Regions from separate parts of the Vibrio sp. 2134-1 genome, predicted to be linked through region 1. Evidence: predicted binding sites of a transcription regulator. Region 1 holds the regulator's gene; each other region holds the start of a gene.
What was found. The regulator PurR, encoded in region 1, represses purine synthesis genes. The targets are predictions, from matches to a motif close to TNANGNAAACGTTTNCNTNA.
Positions count from the first base shown of each region.

Region 2: the regulator PurR is predicted to act here: its motif matches at 2,699-2,718, upstream of purE (5-(carboxyamino)imidazole ribonucleotide mutase).
Region 3: the regulator PurR is predicted to act here: its motif matches at 1,516-1,535, upstream of metK (methionine adenosyltransferase).

Region 1 is NZ_JAWOUS010000011.1:46,571-52,945, forward strand. It holds gene R7R78_RS13570 (alpha/beta fold hydrolase) at 1-159, shown strand, start outside; gene R7R78_RS13575 (DUF2007 domain-containing protein) at 191-511, opposite strand; gene R7R78_RS13580 (TVP38/TMEM64 family protein) at 532-1,218, opposite strand; gene R7R78_RS13585 (TfoX/Sxy family DNA transformation protein) at 1,333-1,923, opposite strand; cyclic di-GMP riboswitch class I at 2,040-2,129, opposite strand; gene purR (HTH-type transcriptional repressor PurR) at 2,417-3,421, opposite strand; gene torD (molecular chaperone TorD) at 3,889-4,536, opposite strand; gene torR (two-component system response regulator TorR) at 4,803-5,513, shown strand; gene elyC (envelope biogenesis factor ElyC) at 5,586-6,371, opposite strand.
Region 2 is NZ_JAWOUS010000031.1:1,091-7,465, forward strand. It holds gene R7R78_RS21935 (DUF1488 domain-containing protein) at 1-128, opposite strand, end outside; gene aroE (shikimate dehydrogenase) at 132-965, opposite strand; gene hemF (oxygen-dependent coproporphyrinogen oxidase) at 1,067-1,984, opposite strand; gene R7R78_RS21950 (L-threonylcarbamoyladenylate synthase) at 2,032-2,589, opposite strand; gene purE (5-(carboxyamino)imidazole ribonucleotide mutase) at 2,789-3,274, shown strand; gene R7R78_RS21960 (5-(carboxyamino)imidazole ribonucleotide synthase) at 3,279-4,412, shown strand; gene R7R78_RS21965 (type I DNA topoisomerase) at 4,478-5,047, opposite strand; gene R7R78_RS21970 (DUF494 family protein) at 5,124-5,603, opposite strand; gene dprA (DNA-processing protein DprA) at 5,606-6,375, opposite strand, start outside.
Region 3 is NZ_JAWOUS010000017.1:101,726-108,100, forward strand. It holds gene tkt (transketolase) at 1-1,365, opposite strand, end outside; gene metK (methionine adenosyltransferase) at 1,681-2,835, shown strand; gene R7R78_RS18075 (DUF2189 domain-containing protein) at 3,238-4,035, shown strand; gene R7R78_RS18080 (SprT family zinc-dependent metalloprotease) at 4,104-4,601, shown strand; gene endA (deoxyribonuclease I) at 4,752-5,447, shown strand; gene rsmE (16S rRNA (uracil(1498)-N(3))-methyltransferase) at 5,561-6,292, shown strand; gene gshB (glutathione synthase) at 6,306-6,375, shown strand, end outside.

The DNA.
Region 1 (6,375 bases):
TACATGTTTATTAAACCTGTCAAAGAAATGGTTGCAGCACATAAGCTCAGCATTCTACGAGAAATCCCGAATTGTGGTCATGTATGCAATGTAGAGCGTCCAGAAGACTTCAATCAACACTCCATCGAGTTTATTAAACAGCAAGCTGTATGTGCTTAAAACTGAGTGTATCCACTGAATAGGAGAGCCGCTATAGCTCTCCTAGTTGATATCCACATTGCCAACATGCACCAAATTGCCCTTCGTTTATTTCATGACATTTTGGGCATTGCCAATCTTGATACTCATGCCTATCGGATTGTTTTCGATATGCTTTTACTATTTCTTCAGCTTTCATCTTTTGTGCAGTGTCAAAAAGCCACACATAAGGATCGGTATCATCACCAAACGGCAGTTCTCCTTTTAAGCCGAAAATACCTTCTCCACGAACTTCACAGTAAATTTGTTCCACTTTAAGCAGCTCACATACAATGTGTGCTTCTGCTGGGTTTTTAGCGATAAATATTTTCATCAAAATACCCACTTCACCAATTACGAGTTTTGCTGACTTGGTGTCGGCCTTACTTTATCCATAACCCATTTAGTGATGATTGGAAATAGTCCCAATAGCGCAAAAGACGCTAATACTGCGGGTGAAACAATGCCCGATAGGCTTTCAATTGTTGCTAATTGAGTACCTGCATTCAGATATACGGCTGTGCCTGGCAGCATACCTATTTGGCTAGTGAGATAAAATCTACCTACAGACATCGGCGTTAAGCCCATCAGTAAGTTGATTAGAAAGAAAGGGAATACAGGGATTAGACGCAAGGAAAATAGATAAAAAGCTCCGTCTTTTTCGACACCTTGATTAATTGCGTTGAGTTTATTTCCGAATTTGTTTTGTACCCAGTCACGCAATAAGTATCGGCTGCTCAAGAAGGCCAGTGTTGCCCCCATAGTGCTAGCGAAAGAAACCAGTAGCAAGCTTGTCCAAAAACCAAATAAGGCTGCACCAAGTAAGGTGACTACTGCCGCTCCTGGGATAGAAAAAGCGGTAATTGCAATGTAGGTAAAAAAGTAAATCGCAGCCGAGAATACAAAATTCTGATCGATGTATGTAGTTAGTGCTTCTTGTTGGGCTTTTGCATTCTCTAAGGTTAAATACTGGCCAAAGTTAATACCTAAAAAGACGATAGCCGCTAGTAGGATGAGACCTAATATCAGTTTCTTATTCATAATTTTGATTCCAATTTGGGATATATGTAATAAGACAGTAGGAAAACCGAAAAAATTTCACAAAAAAACCGCAGATTAGACTGCGGTTTTACAAGATAGTTTTTAGGCCGACTTTTATTGGAGGCCGTTCATCAACTCATCTCGGCGAGCTTGAGGTACCACACTCCAATGAGTGCCGTTGATAGCACCTTCTAGTGCCCATAGCAACTCAATGTTGACGGTTGCAGAGTGCGTATCTCTTATCGCTTTATAGGCGTTAAGCGCACCTTCCTCTTCAAGCTTCTCTACGGATTCGATGCCGGCTTTTTTTAGCATGCGCTCGGTAGCCAGTCGTAAGTTAGGCAAATCTTTCAAACGGTTAGGCTTTGTACTTGCTTGCTGTTCTTTCTCAAGCTTTGCCTTTTTCAATGATTGATTCGCTACTTCGATTAAGCGTTCGCTTGATTCCCATAAATCGCTGGAAATAGCGTAGTACTTTGTAACGACTGGAAAGCCACGTTTTTTATAAACGTAAGGCTTTAGCCCTTGTTTCTCGAAGTCAGATGAAGTTTTTTGGTCTGCTCTGATATGAAGCTGATTGTTTACCACTAGTGCAAACATTGTTTCATCAGCGAATAGTCCGAAGCCACCAAACATTGAGCGCGACTTGATATTACCAAGTGCCTCAAATAGCTTCATAGAGTCTTTGAGTATCGGTTTATCCATGTTTTGTTATCTCGGTGTAATTAATATTACGCCACCAAAAGTCAGGTCCGAGAGAGTAGCAAACATGCGTAAAAACAATGTCATTACAGAGTAAAGTCATTGCTTACACACTTGCCATCGGTAACCCCGCTACCTTCCATATCGTAATATGGTTCAGGCCGGAGGCTTTGCGTCCCACTCTTTCGAATGGTTTGCCCTGTGCGTGACACAATGAGCATACTTCTTATATTGAATTAACATCACGGTTTAGCGTTAAAAGTGTGATTTCGGTTCAATAAAAATGATAGATTGAATGCTCTATTTTGCATATGGAAAGGTGCAAATTGGCCTTTGAAAAGGAGTTCTTAATATATATTACATTTATATAAAACAGGGAGTTAACGTTAGTCAATTGTTATTAGAGTGGTGTGAAGTATTAGAGAATGCTTAATTTTTCCAAAAAAATAAGCGCCCCTGTAGAGCGCTTATTTAACCGTGTTAAATACAGTGAAATTTAGTTCATTTTTTTCACAGTATTTCGAATTACAAGCTCAGGTTGCATTTCGAAAATTCGTTTTTCGTGTTCTTTATCTTTGATACGCTCAAGTAGAATTTCGAATGCATTTTTACCAACACGACGTTTAGGTTGGTGGATAGTCGTTAGCGGTGGAGAGAAGTATTCTGCAAGCTCGATGTTGTCGTAGCCGATCACTGAAATATCTTCAGGAATTTTGATCCCGTTTTGTTGCAAGCGGCTCATTAGGCCGAGAGCCATTGTGTCGTTAAAACAGAATACCGCCGTCGGGCGCTTGTCCATTGCGGTAATTTTATCTGCAACTAATACGGCCGTATCACATTCAAAGTTACCTTCAAGGATCCAGTCTTCATTTACAGCTAGGTTCGCTTCGCTCATTGCGCGACGGAAACCTGCAATGCGCTCTTGGCAAGCAAGCTTTTCAAAATGACCGCTTAGACAAGCGATATCCGTATGACCATTGTCAATCAGATGTTTGGTCGCAATGTAGCCACCTTCTTCTGAGTTATCCATGATTTTGTCTGCTTGCGAGCTCTCTGGGCCCCAATCCATGACCACTTTAGGAATGTCCGCATGACGGTCAAGCATCTCTTTTAGTTCTTCGGTTAAGTCAGAACACATCACTAGGATGCCATCAACGCGCTTTTCAGCCAGCATACGAATGTAATCGCGTTGTTTTTCGTAAATCCCGCCTGTGTTACATAAAATCAGAGTATAGCCTTGGCGGTAACAGTAGCTCTCAACGCCATCAATCACTTCTGAGAAAAATAGGTTAGTTGATTGAGTTACTAACATGCCAATCGTACGAGTTGAGTTGCATTTTAGGCTGCGTGCAACGGCACTTGGCGCGTAATTCAGCTCGTCAACGGCTTTCATTACTTTTTCTTGCGTTGCTTCTGCAACGAAACGCGTTTTATTGATAACGTGCGAAACTGTCGTAGTGGAAACGCCGGCTAAGCGAGCAACGTCTTTTATCGTGGCCATAAATGGTGTCCTGTATCGAGCTACTGAAATATGTCGTATTGGATGTACCTGATGCTCTAATGGTTTCACACCTAGCAATATAAAATTGGCGCTAAGTGTCTCGGCAGCGGTTGATCCAAGTGCGACAAAAGGGTGCGTAGCAGCATCGGTCGATGAATTTTATCTTTTTTCTATCTGATGAGAAATTGCCATCAACCTGTTAAGAAAACACAAAAACCGCTATATTTCAGCGGTTTACATATAAATCATATTTAATCGTTTGCGCTCACATTTTAGCCCTATGTGGACTGACTAGCAATGTTTTCAGCACGAGATTTGTGTATTTGAAGTCACATTTTGACTGCTAAATAACCAAGCGTCTTTGCGCTAAGTTAAGGCAAACGAATATTATACCCAAGTTACTTACAATTGGTCACTTTCGGCATACAGGAAGCCCGATAGGCAGGCTCCCTAAAAATAGGCGGCAATTATTCACCAAGAAGGTAGGCGCTGTCTAGTTTACAAAATGCAACTAATAGTTTCGCGACACTCGAGTAAAATCCAAATTCGTCGAATTGTTTACATTTGTCTGAAAACTGAGGTAACCAAGACATCAATTGTTGCTGGATAAAGTCGTTTTGTTTAACGAAGGCTTCTTCCATGTGTTTTTCTTGTTCAAGCTCGTTTGAGCGGATAATCATGTTCCCGAGAAAGTCGAGCTCAACGGCTAAGTGATCCGCAGGTTCCTTTAGGTTTTCGTCTACTTGAACGCCAAATTCAGCCATCAACTTTTCCATTTCCTCAGCTGGCTTGTCATTCAGTAAACCTGATTCACCAATGTACATGGATGCGTAAGGAAGAGCGCCGTATTTTTCTGTCTTCAAAAACAGTTCACAAAAGTCAGCTGCAAGCTCTAGTTGTGCATCTTCACGATCTTGTAACCGATTCAGCGCATCAACTAGGCTATCAACGGCTGGTTTCAGCGACTCATTTTCACCTAAGCCTGCGAGAAAACTGCGAATTTCAACACTGTGATAGGCTTCCAATTCTTTCTCTGTTAGTTCTTTTGCGAACAAGCTCGAAAACCACCAGTAAATTTCAGCGCGTTTTTCATTAAAAGCTTTCACTTCTTGCATTTTGGGCTCCTGAATGATGCTTCAAGTCATGCATCACAAAGTCAATTAGGGATATCCCCTAAGTGTAATCAATTAAAATGAATAGCAGTAACTATAATTGTTATGTTTTATGGTCAAAAATGACCGTTTATTAATAGCAGTGGGTAAGCTTGTTTTGAATCAATAAAAACGCTAAATCTTGCGTTTTAATGTATCTATGACTAGAAATGTTACTAGTTATGAATAGAATACGTCTTGGATAATAAGAAGACAGAAAAGTGGTGTAAATGAGCTATCACGTATTAGTCGTAGAAGATGATGTTGTAACTCGTAGTAAGCTTGCGGGATATTTCCAAAATGAGGGCTACCAAGTCAGCGAAGCAGAGAGTGGCGCGGAAATGCGTGAAGTTTTGCAAGCGGGCGATGTAGACCTGATCATGCTGGATATTAACCTGCCTGGTGAAGACGGCCTGATGCTTACTCGTGAGTTACGTAGCCAATCGGATATTGGTATCATATTAGTAACAGGACGCACGGATAGCATTGATAAAATCGTAGGCCTAGAAATGGGTGCTGACGATTATGTGACAAAACCTTTTGAACTGAGAGAGCTGTTAGTTCGCGTTAAAAACTTGCTGTGGCGTATTTCAGCAGCGCGCAGTGGCAGCTCGAAAGCGAATGAAACCAGTGAAGAGCACATTGTGCGCTTTGGGGAGTGGACATTCGACATTCAACGTCGCGCACTTAGCCGCAACGGTGAGCCAGTAAAACTAACTAAAGCAGAGTATGAACTTTTGGTGGCATTATCGTCTTACCCTAACCAGGTGTTAAGTCGTGAGCGTATTTTGAACATGATCAGCCATCGAGTGGATGCGCCGAATGACCGCACCATTGATGTTCTTATTCGACGTATGCGCGCAAAAATGGAGTTCGATCCTAAGAACCCACAGATTTTTGTAACGGTACACGGCGAGGGCTATATGTTTGCTGGTGACTAGTTTGAACATAACTCAATCGTAAAAAGAAAAAGGAGAGCTTCGGCTCTCCTTTTTTGTGGCTTCAAGATAATACTAGTTTGCTTCAACCATTGGTGTTTGGCCGACAGTATCACGCAACCTTTGCCAAATACTGCCCAAGTACTCATGCCAATAAAGCTCTGTTTGTTCTAAGTAACGCGCTTTAGGTGAGTATTTATCCCAAGGTTGACTGATTTCGCTAATAGCTAAGAAGTTGGTCGGAGCTGGGATTGGTTTAATGCCTGCTGCGTTGAACTCATACAATGCACGGCTCATGTGGCTTGCAGAGGTGACTAACACAATCTCCTTTTGCTGAACGAATGCAGCCGCTTGACGTGCCTCTTCCCACGTATCCTTTGCATCCTCTAATAAAATGATATCGGATTTTGCTACACCTAAGGCTAGGGCAACGTTCGCCATCATTCTCGCGTGGCTAATTTCAGATCCGCCAGCATAGCCGGATAAGATTAATTTCGCGCCTGGATACATTCTTAAAATACGAATGCCCTCAGTTAAGCGCATTAATGCTGCACGGCTTAACTGCGAGGTGGGTGGAATTTCGTCATCGATAACATGACCATTCCCTAAAACCATCACGTAGTCGATGGTGCCAGAAACTGGCAAAAAGGCTTTATGCTCTCGCTCTAACGGCATAAGAAGCTTGGTTGAAACAGGTTGGAAGGCAACAAGAAAAATGCCAACAAAAGAGAATAGAACAACGAAGCAGCCAGTTTTACGTTTTGTAGTAAAACTAATGAGAGCAAGACCCAACAAGCCTATCAGCAGCAATGCCGGAAGGGGCATAAGCATGGCTGACACTACTTTTTTCAGCTCAAACATACAT
Region 2 (6,375 bases), on a different contig from region 1:
AGCTTTTCTAACTTTTGTTTCGTCACAAAGCACTCTATTAGTGCGCCTGATTGTTGCGCCGAAAAGTTTACCGATTGTGATACTTCATCCCATGATTGAATATCTGGGAATAAGATGGATTGATTCATCGCTTATTGACCTTCAAGGTTCTTTCTTAGTTCTCTGAGAATTTGTTTGGCACCAGGACGTAAGCCACGCCAGAGCATAAAGCTTTCCGCAGCCTGCCCAACTAACATTCCAAGACCGTCATACGCATGAGCGGCACCATTCTCTTTTGCCCATAAGTTAAAGCTCGTCACCCCTTTGCCATAAATCATGTCATAGCTTGTACTGTTAGCGGCAAAGATGGAGGATGAAATAGTCGGCAGTTCACCACTAAGAGAAGCGGATGTGGAGTTAATGATGACATCATACTCTTCATCAATACTTGCTATCTCTTTGGCGAGGATAGGACCGTGAGAGACAAACAGCTCTGCAAGCTCCTGTGCTTTACTAAAGGTACGGTTGGTAATGGTTAAAGAGGTCGGCTTTTGATCAAGTAGTGGCTTAATAACACCACGAGCTGCACCACCAGCGCCAATAATTAGGATTCGCGCGCCTTCCAATACAACCTGATGCTGAAGCAGATCTTGCACTAAACCTGCACCATCAGTGTTGTCACCGATGATTTCACCATCGTCTAACTTCTTGAGGGTATTTACCGCGCCTGCTAACTGAGCCCGTTCTGTCAATCGACTAGCAAATTGATAAGCATCTTCTTTAAATGGCATAGTGATGTTGCACCCCTTGCCACCTTCAGCAAAAAACACCTTCGCCGCGTCAATAAAACCATCAACAGGTGCACTTTCTGCGGTGTACACCAAAGATTGATTAGTTTGACGAGCAAACAAGGTGTGAATGAATGGCGACTTACTGTGTCCGATAGGATTACCAAACACGGCATAGCGATCGATTTGCTGGGTCATTTCCTTACCTTTGTTCCTTACTTAGATATAGAGAAAACAGGGCCACCTGATTACAGATGACCCTATCACTATCTATCTATATAGAAAAGGAGATTCCGTGCTTACCACTCTCGGGGCGTTAGGTATCGCTCGTAAAGTTCAGCTTCTGGCGATCCCGCTTCTGGCTCGTAGCAGTACTCCCAGCGAGCGAGCGGCGGCATTGACATCAGAATCGACTCAGTACGCCCACCACTTTGTAAACCAAATAAGGTACCACGATCATACACTAAGTTGAACTCTACGTAACGGCCGCGACGATATAGTTGGAATTCACGCTCACGCTCACCATACTCGATCTCTTTACGACGAGAAACGATCGGCAAGTAAGCCTGGCAATAGCCTTCACCGACTGCTTTGATGTAAGCAAAACACTTATCAAATTCCCACTGGTTTAGATCATCAAAGAACAAACCGCCAACACCGCGAGTTTCATTACGATGTGGTAGGAAGAAGTATTTGTCACACCATGCTTTATGCTCTTGGTAAACATCGTCACCAAATGGCGCACAAAGCAGTTTTGCAGTGTCGTGCCATGATTGGCAATCTTCTTCAAATGGATAGAACGGCGTTAGGTCAAAACCACCACCAAACCACCAAATTGGGTCTTCGCCATCTTTTTCTGCAATAAAGAAGCGGACATTGGCGTGTGAAGTCGGTACATAAGGGTTTTTAGGGTGAATAACCAAAGAAACACCCATCGCTTCAAAACGACGACCCGCTAGCTCTGGACGATGCGCTGTCGCAGATGCTGGCATTTCTTTCCCTTCCACATGCGAGAAGTTCACGCCTCCCTGCTCGAAAACAAGGCCATCACGCATAACACGTGAGCGCCCACCGCCACCAAGACGTTCGCCCGGTTCACGATGCCATGCATCCTCGACAAAGACGGCCTTTCCATCTTCTTGTTCTAACTGCTGACAAATGGAGTCCTGAAGTGACATCAAGAACTGCTTTACGGCGTGCTTATCGATCGCTGACATACGTTATTACCTATTACGTGAAACCTAATGATGGCTGGCTAGCAGGGTTAACCCTGTCTTAATATTTGTGAAGTTTTGGCGTCACGAATCTCGCTGGGTTTATCACGACCGCTGGTCTCGCCACGAAGAATGGCGACCAGCTTATCACCCAACTGCTCTTCGACTTCTTCCGTGGTCATACACGGTGGTAAGCCGGAAAGATTCGCGCTGGTAGAGGTTAACGGCTTTCCGAATGCATTACACATTTTTTGCACCAAAGGATGATCAGTCACACGAACCGCAATTGAATCAAACTGCCCTGAAACCCAGTTGGATACTTTATCGCTCGCTGGCATGATCCAAGTGTATGGGCCTGGCCAAGTGGCATGAACAGTCTGTAATTGTTCTTCAGTCAACTGAGATTCATCAATATAAGGCAAGAGCTGATCATAACTTGCCGCGATGAGAATCAGCCCTTTTTCTACCGGACGCTGCTTGAGCTCTAATAGCTTTTGAATTGCTTCTGGGTTATCTGGATCACATCCGACACCAAAAACCCCTTCTGTTGGATAGGCAATCACTTCGCCTTGCTTGAGTGCGTTGAGCACTTGTTCAAAGTTATCCACCGATTACTTCCTATTTGTTTGACTGTGTTGTTTTCACTAAGTGTACAAATATTCATTCTCAGACACTAAAGCAATTTTTTTATAAAATGTATCAATAGCGCCAACAACAAGACGCAAACGTTTGCTTGAGATAAAAATCCCCGTATAATGCGCACAAATTTATAGCTCACCTAATTTTTGCAGCTTAAAGGAGTTTGAGATGAAAGTCGGTATCATCATGGGTTCTAAATCCGATTGGCCAACCATGAAACTAGCAGCGGACATGCTAGACCAATTTGGCGTGCCTTACGAAACAAAAGTCGTGTCAGCACACCGAACTCCTCAATTACTGGCTGACTACGCCAGTGGCGCAAAAGAACGCGGCATCAAAGTTATCATCGCAGGCGCAGGTGGTGCAGCCCACCTACCAGGTATGGCGGCGGCGTTTACTAGTTTGCCAGTGCTTGGGGTTCCCGTTCAGTCTCGTGCACTGAAAGGTATGGATTCACTGCTTTCTATTGTACAGATGCCAAAGGGAATTGCGGTTGGTACATTGGCGATTGGCGAAGCGGGCGCAGCAAACGCCGGTATCCTAGCAGCGCAAATCCTAGGCACTCATGATGAAAACATCATGGCGAAGGTAGAAGCATTCCGTAATGAGCAAACGGAAACAGTTCTCGCAAATCCAAACCCTGCAGAGGATTAATCAGATGCATGTACTGGTTCTTGGTGCGGGTCAGTTGGCTCGTATGATGTCTCTGGCTGGTGCGCCACTGAATATTCAAATTTCAGCTTACGATGTCACCAACGGTGATGTCGTTCACCCTTTAACTCAACAGGTACTTGGCCATGGTTTGGAAAATGCGATTACGCAAGTTGATGTGATTACTGCCGAGTTCGAGCATATTCCACATGACGTGCTCAAGGTTTGCGAAGCGAGCGGCAAGTTCCTACCAAGTACGCAAGCCATCAAAGCAGGTGGTGATCGCCGTATTGAAAAAGCACTGCTTGATGATGCCGGCGTGCGCAACGCGAAATACTACGTCATTGAAACTCGTGAAGACTTTGACCGCGCAATTGAACACGTTGGTATGCCAATGGTTCTGAAAAGTGCATTAGGTGGTTACGATGGTAAAGGCCAATGGCGCTTAAAAGAAGCTTCTCAAGTCGACGACATTTGGACTGAGATGGCAGAGTGCATCGCGGCAACACCAACTCAAGCGATTGTTGCTGAAGAGTTTGTTCCTTTTAACCGCGAAGTATCACTGGTTGGTGCTCGAAGCAAAGATGGCAGTGTGGAAGTGTACCCTCTGGCAGAGAATGTTCACACCAACGGTGTATTGAGTCTTTCTACTGCGATTGATGCGCCAGGGTTACAGGAACAAGCAAAGCAAATGTTCACGGCAGTCGCAGATAGCCTAGATTACGTTGGCGTATTAGCGCTTGAGTTCTTTGATGTCGATGGGGCACTTTTAGTGAATGAGATTGCTCCACGCGTGCACAACTCTGGTCACTGGACACAGCAAGGTGCAGAAACGTGTCAGTTTGAAAACCATCTGCGCGCAGTGTGCGGCTTACCATTAGGTAGTACGAAATTGGTTCGTGAAACCTCAATGATCAATATTCTTGGTGAAGACACACTACCAGATGCATTGTTATCAATGGATGGTTGCCACCTTCATTGGTATGGCAAAGAGAAACGTGCAGGTCGCAAGATGGGACACATCAACGTGTGTGGCGACTACCCAGGAGAATTGCACCGTAGGTTGTGCGCCCTGGCAGACATCTTAGACCCAATAGCTTTCCCAGCCGTGCAAGCGTTCGCTAAACAGCCTCAACACTAACGTTTGGCAGCAAAAAAACAAAAAAGGGTCGCACGATGCGACCCTTTTTAATTCCTTTGATGTATTTACCCTTGTTGGGTGTGCTGGCACTTACGGTTGGCACATTGCAATTTCACACCACTGGCAAGTTTCTTCTCCACCAACAGAGTAAAACCACACTCTTCGCATCGCCCCTTGACCGGAGCAAGGTTCACAGCAAATTTGCATTTAGGGTAGTTGTCACATGCGTAGAAGGTTTTGCCAAATCGGGTTTTACGCTCAACCAAATGTCCTTTGCCACATTCAGGGCAAGCGTGTTGCTCTTGTGACTGCGCCTCTGGCTCTGGTTGATTAATCGACTCAATATGATGACAAGCCGGGTAGTTACTACAACCGACAAACATGCCGTAGCGCCCTTGGCGGAGTACCAACTCATTGCCACACTCAGGACAAGGCACACCCAACTCTTTCACGATGTGCCCATCATTGCTGTGTAGCGGTTTAATATAATCACAGCTTGGGTAATGGTTACAGCCGAGAAATGGGCCATGTTTTCCGTGCTTGAGAGCTAGCTCACCACCACATTTTGGACACGGCTCGTGTTCCAAAGCGTGTTCATGGGCAGAGAAAAGGGTGTTGTCGATTTTACTACTCATACTTACCGTTTCGTGAAAAACACACAAAAAGACAAGCTCGCGTTTATTCTAGCTAAACTCGAACTTGCCCAGATGGTTAGTGAAGAATCCCTTGTTCCTTGGTGTACAACAGCTCTTCCATTAGCGTGTAAGCGTTTTCGTTGCCAGGCACATTAAACAGCACCATCAGAATGATCCATTTGAGGTCTTCAAGCTCAAACTCACTCGTTTCTAATCCCATCACTCGGTCAATCACCATTTCGCGAGTTTCTGTGGTTAACACATTGATTTGCTCGAGAAACAATAGAAATCCTCGGCATTCCAAATCTAAACGCTGCATCTCTTTCGCTGTGTAGATACGAGTTGATGACGAAGCCATGCAAGTCGAGATTGCAGAAGAGGTGTCACTTTGCTGCAATGCGGCAAGCTCTTCTAACCAGACAAGGGCTTTGTAGATATCTTTTTGTTGGAAGCCTGCACGAAGCAACTCTTCTTCCAACTCGTCTTGTTCGACCTGTAACTCTGCATCGCTATGGATGTAGGTTTCGAATAGATACATCAGTATATCCATCATCATAGCTAGCCCCTCCCCTTTCGAATATAGCCACCTGAAACCGCAACGACATGCCCAGAGAGTTCTAACTCTAAGAGCTGCATCATGACTTCTTGGACAGGTATATTGGTCCTGTTTGCAAGAATATCAACCGGTGTAGCTTCACTTCCTACGTTAGCTAACAGCTGAGGAAATGGCAATTCTTCTTCATCATTTAACGTAGAAAATAAATCGGTACTCTGATTAATAGACCAATCAAGCAAGGACTGTATTTCATCTAAGACATCTTTCGTCTTTTCTACGAGGCAAGCGCCATGACGTATCAACTGGTTTCCACCGCAGGCATTGGGGGCATTGATTGACGCTGGCAGAGCAAATACTTCTCGACCTTGCTCAAGCGCGTAACGAGCTGTAATTAACGAGCCGCTCTTTTTCGCCGCCTCGACGACCAGTACACCAAGCGATAATCCACTAATAATACGATTACGACGCGGGAAGTTTTCTGGGCGCGGCTTGGCATTAGGCCGAAACTCAGACACCAAAGCCCCATGTTCAATAACACGTTGCGCTAAACCACGATGACGTGCCGGATAAATATTTTCTAAGCCAGATCCTAGCACCGCAATCGTCTTACCACCCGCTTGCAACGCACCATCATGCGCATGACCATCAATGCCTAAAGCGAGACCACTGGTGACAATAAAATCGTGCTGAACAAACTCTGCAGCAAACTGACGTGCATGCTGTAATCCATCAATACTCGCATTTCGACTTCCAACCATCGCGATTTGTGGCA
Region 3 (6,375 bases), on a different contig from region 1:
GTTCTGAATTTTCATCAGCGCAGCCATACGCATTGCGTTACGTGCGTATTCCATGAACATTAGGAATGTTGCGCCGTAAGGAACGAAACCACCGTGCAATGCGATACCGTTGATGATAGCAGTCATACCGAATTCACGCACACCGTAGTGGATGTAGTTTCCAGAGAAGTCCTCCGTTTCTAGAGACTTAGAACCAGACCACATGGTCAGGTTAGAAGGCGCTAGGTCAGCAGAACCACCCATAAACTCAGGAAGCATTTGACCAAACGCTTCTAGTGCATTTTGCGATGCTTTACGTGATGCAATGTTCGCTGGGTTTGCTTGAAGATCGGCAATGATTTGGTTCGCTTTTTCTTCCCACTGTGCAGGAAGTTCGCCGTTTAGACGACGTTTAAGCTCTGCCGCTTCAGCAGGGTAAGCTGCAGCGTATTCTTCGAATTTTTCATTCCAAGCTGCTTCTTTCGCGGCGCCCGCTTCTTTTGCATCCCACTCAGCGTAAACATCTGCCGGGATCTCAAATGGGCCGTACTCCCAACCTAGGTATTCGCGAGCCGCTTGGATTTCATCGTGACCTAGTGGTGCACCGTGACAGTCGTGCGAACCAGACTTGTTAGGAGAACCGAAACCGATAATTGTTTTGGTACAGATAAGCGTAGGACGTGGGTCCGCTTTTGCTGCTTCAATTGCTGCGTTGATCGCGTCTGAGTCGTGACCATCGACTGCTGGGATTACATGCCAGCCGTACGCTTCAAAACGCTTAGGTGTATCGTCAGAGAACCAGCCTTCAACGTGACCGTCGATAGAAATGCCGTTGTCATCCCAGAACACGATCAGTTTGCCTAGACCTAACGTCCCAGCAAGAGAGCATGCTTCATGCGAGATGCCTTCCATTAGACAGCCGTCACCCATGAACACATACGTAAAGTGGTCAACGATATCGTGACCTTCTTTGTTGAACTGTGCCGCTAGTGCTTTCTCTGCGATCGCCATACCAACAGCGTTAGTGATGCCTTGACCTAGAGGACCCGTTGTTGTCTCGATACCAGGCGCGTAGCCGTACTCTGGGTGACCTGGGGTTTTTGAGTGCAATTGACGGAAGTTTTTCAGATCGTCAATAGATAGCTCGTAACCGCTTAAGTGCAGTAGAGAGTAAATAAGCATTGACCCATGACCGTTTGACAGCACAAAGCGATCGCGGTCGGCCCACTCTGGGTTTGAAGGGTTATGGTTTAGGTGAGAGCGCCAAAGAACTTCAGCGATATCAGCCATACCCATTGGTGCGCCTGGGTGGCCTGAGTTAGCTTGTTGAACACCATCCATGCTTAGAGCACGAATTGCATTGGCAAGATGTTTACGAGACGACATGTCTGCTCCTGAGTACATTAAGCGAAACGAAAAGTAGGTCATAATTCTCTCAAAGCCCTGTTGGGTGTGCAAACGTTTTCCAGTCCAAAACCTCACAAATATTGCACCTTTCGCGCCAAATCGTTCGAAGTTCTTAAAATTATCAATAAATCAGGCAAACGTTTGGTTATAACAAAAACCAAAAAAGAGCTTGTAATTCGAGCAATCAAATTTAGAATAGACGTCTAGATGTAGATACACCTACAAAAATTAGTATTAATTTGCGCTGGAGAGTTTATCATTCCCCAGTTTTAAACCAGATATAGTGGAGCTAACATGGCTAAGCACCTGTTTACTTCTGAGTCAGTATCAGAAGGTCATCCAGATAAAATTGCAGACCAGATTTCTGATGCGGTTCTTGACGCGATTCTAGAGCAAGATCCAAAGGCTCGTGTTGCATGTGAGACTTACGTTAAAACCGGTATGGTAATGGTGGGTGGTGAAATCACGACTTCAGCATGGGTAGACATCGAAGAGTTAACTCGTGAAACCGTTCGTGAAATCGGCTACGTACATTCAGATATGGGCTTTGACGCAGATTCTTGTGCGGTACTAAACACAATCGGTAAACAGTCGCCAGATATCAACCAAGGTGTTGATAAAGCTGACCCTAAAGAACAAGGTGCAGGCGACCAAGGCATCATGTTTGGTTACGCTTGTAACGAAACTGAAGTACTAATGCCAGCGCCAATTACTTACTCTCACCGTCTTGTTCAAAAGCAAGCAGAAGTTCGTAAAAACGGCACACTACCTTGGTTGCGTCCTGATGCAAAATCTCAGGTAACATTCCAATACGATCAAGGTAACATCGTTGGTATCGACGCGGTTGTTCTTTCAACTCAACACTGTGACTCAATCTCAACTTCAGACCTGCGTGAAGCGGTAATGGAAGAGATCATTAAGCCAGTGCTACCTTCTGAGTGGATCAACAAAGAAACAAACTTCTTCATTAACCCAACCGGTCGCTTCGTAATCGGTGGTCCTATGGGTGACTGTGGCCTAACTGGTCGTAAGATCATCGTAGATACCTACGGCGGCGCAGCTCGTCACGGTGGCGGTGCGTTTTCTGGTAAAGATCCATCAAAAGTTGACCGTAGTGCAGCATACGCAGCACGCTACGTAGCGAAAAACATCGTAGCGGCAGGCATGGCTGACCGTTGTGAGATCCAACTTTCTTACGCAATCGGTGTTGCTGATCCAACGTCTATCATGGTGGAAACGTTCGGTACTGAGAAAGTATCTCACGACATCATCATTGAAGCGGTTCGTCAATTCTTCGACCTACGTCCATACGGTCTACAAGAAATGCTTAACCTTCTTCAACCTATCTACAAGAAGACAGCGGCTTACGGTCACTTCGGTCGTGAAGAATTCCCGTGGGAAGCGACAGACAAAGCTGCACTTCTACGCGATTTCGCTGGCATCAAATAATCAAGCCAAGCAAGAATCAATCAAGCCCTCGCCTATGGCGGGGGCTTTTTATTTTCAGCAACTTTTATCCAGCCATTTCGGCTCATACCGCCCTGCCCCACAAAGCAATCCTGTTTCTCCCTCATTTTTATACCGAATAAATTTTAAGCAATTATTTGTAAATTATCCCATCTCCGCCAATAGTTAAAATATTGTTAACTCCAATTTAAATAGAGACGTCGGATGCTGGCGACTGTGGAAGCAACACTTAAGTAAAGACATGAGTCAGGCATCTTTATGGCCGATACCAAACTAAGCCAATGCTCAGATGTAAACTTGAAAAAGTCGCTTCAAGTTTGACTGAACAAAAACCGCTGTCAGTTGGTATAAGCGGATAATGTGGGAATAAATCAAGGAGGAATTATGCCTCGAACTGTTAATCCATCGGACTTCCACAACAAACGAAAGGAAGTGCCAGACAACGAATACGCCAGAACCATACCGTGCAATACGGTCAATCTTTCTGCACCTTTTCATTGGCTCGCATTAGGTCTGCATGATTTCGTGCGAATGCCGCTTATTAGTGCTTTCTATGGCATCTGTTTTATGGCTGCTGCGATAGGCATTGTTTTGCTCGTACAGTGGCAAGGCACACACTTAGTCGTCATGCCCAGTTTGATTGTTTACATGTTAATCGGTCCGTTTCTCGCGCTGGGCTTGTATGATGCCAGTTGGGAGAGAGAGCGCGGACACAAAGCAAGCTTGTTCCATTCAATGAAAGCGATCGGTCGTAACTCAACATCTCAATGGGCGTTCGCCGTGTTACTCGCAGTGTGTATGATATTTTGGATGCGCATTGCCGCTCTACTTCATGCGCTCTACCCTTCTGTTCAAGGGGCACCTTTAAGTGAGTTCCTACCCTTCCTTGTCATCGGCTCTTTAGTTGGCTTTGTTTTGGCTTGTGTGGTGTTTAGCATTTCAGCCTTTTCTATTCCGCTCATGATGGAGCGTCGCGTAGACATGATGACCGCTGTATTTACCAGCTTTAATGCCGTGAAATCCAACATTCCAGCAATGATTGTTTGGGCAGCGATCATCTGTGGCGGTATTCTTATCGGCTTTGCGACCTACGGGATCGGAATGTTGTTTACCATGCCAATTCTAGGCTACGGTACATGGCACGCTTACCATGCCACCATCAAGAAAAAACACACACCATAATTAACTGATGCTATGATCTGGCCCTCGCAAATGCGGGGGCTTTTTTATTTGATTTATCGAGGTGAATTGTGGATATAGAACTCAGCTATAAAGCCAAGCAAGTGATGGCGAGCTGTATCGCGATGGCGGAACAAGCTTTCAAACGTTCTTTCCCGATTCCAACAATCACCTTCGACGTCCGTGGGAAAGCGGCAGGAAAAGCCTACCTTCAATTAAATCAAGTACGCCTAAACCCTGTTTTATTTCGCGAAAACACCCAAGCATTCTTAGATGAAGTCATTCCTCATGAAGTAGCACACCTGATTACTTATCAGGTTTACGGGCGAGTTAGGCCTCACGGTAAAGAATGGAAAGGCGTCATGGAAGCCGTATTTAACGTACCAGCCAAAACCACTCACAGCTTTGAAGTAAAATCCGTTCAAGGTAAAACCTTTGAGTATCGTTGTGGTTGTATGACCTACCCTCTGTCGATTCGCCGCCATAATAAAGTGCTGCGCAAAGAGGCGACGTACTCTTGTCAAAAATGCCGCCAACCACTTAACTTCACCGGCATTCAATTATCGTAGCCCTTACCTCATAGTGTTACTTGCGTTCCCAAAATAAAAATCGAGTTGATCAAAACCTTCCCTTCGCCACTTATTGTTAACTTACTCATCACTAAAGCTATTTTATGCGTGTTATCATGAATAAAGTCATACTTTATAAAGACTTTTATCATGAAATACTTACTCTCTCTGTTGCTTATCGCGCTTTCTAGCACTGCGATTGCCGCGCCACCGAGCTCATTCTCTGCTGCCAAACGTGAGGCGGTCAAAATTTATCAAGACCATCCAACAAGCTTCTACTGTGGCTGTAACATTCAATGGCAAGGCAAGAAAGGCTTACCCGATTTAGCCTCTTGCGGCTACCAAGTCCGTAAACAAGAAAAACGGGCTGCACGAATCGAATGGGAGCACGTTGTTCCTGCGTGGCAATTTGGCCACCAGCGTCAATGCTGGCAAGATGGCGGACGTAAAAACTGTAAGAAAAAAGACGAAACTTTTCGTTTGATGGAAGCAGACTTGCACAACCTAACTCCTGCTATTGGTGAAGTAAACGGTGACCGTTCGAACTACAACTTCAGCCAATGGAACGGTATGGATGGCGTAAGTTATGGTCGCTGTGAGATGCAAGTGAACTTTAAGCAGCGTAAAGTCATGCCACCAGACCGTGCGCGTGGCTCAATTGCTCGCACCTATCTATACATGAGCAAAGAGTACGGTTTCAAACTGTCGAAGCAGCAAACGCAATTAATGAGTGCTTGGAACAAAACCTATCCTGTCGATAAATGGGAATGTGAGCGTGACGAGCGCATTGCAAAAGTACAGGGCAATCACAACCCATTTGTTCAAGAAGCCTGCCGCGCACTGTAACCTCCGACCTCGAAGCGTTTCAATTACTGATATTGAAACGCTTCTTGCCCCTTGTTTTTTCGGTGCAAAGCATCCATGTTAGGGTTTAAGTTTATTCTCTTGCTGGAAATCTCATGCGTACCCCTCGAATTTATCATCCAGAAACCATTCATCAACTTGGCTCACTTGCTTTAAGTGACGACGCAGCAGGCCATATCGGTCGTGTTTTGCGCATGAAAGAAGGCCAAGACGTTCTCCTTTTTGACGGCAGTGGCGCAGAGTTCCCAGCGGTTATCAGTGACGTCAGCAAGAAATCAGTTTTGGTTAACATCACCGAGCGCTTAGAAAACAATATTGAATCCCCTCTAGATCTGCACCTTGGTCAAGTCATTTCACGTGGCGATAAGATGGAGTTCACCATCCAAAAGTCTGTTGAACTTGGCGTCAATACCATCACTCCTCTGATTTCTGAACGTTGTGGCGTCAAGCTTGACCAAAAGCGTTTTGAGAAAAAACTCGCGCAATGGCAGAAAATCGCCATCAGTGCCTGTGAGCAATGTGGGCGTAATGTCGTGCCCGAAATTCGTCCAATTATGAGCTTGGAAGAGTGGTGTAAAGAAGAGTACGATGGTTTAAAGCTTAACCTTCACCCTCGTGCTAAATACTCAATCAACACTTTGCCAACCCCGGTTGAAAAAGTGCGCCTACTGATCGGTCCTGAAGGCGGTTTATCGTCTGAAGAAATCGAGATGACTCGAGAATACCAATTTGAAGAAACGCTACTCGGCCCTCGCGTTCTGCGTACCGAAACAGCGGCTCTGACAGCAATTACAGCCTTACAAGTTCGTTTCGGCGATCTTGGTTAAACGGAGAAAAATAATGATCAAACTCGGTATCGTAATGGACCCAATCTCGTCCATTAACATCAAAAAAGACTCTAGCTTTGCCA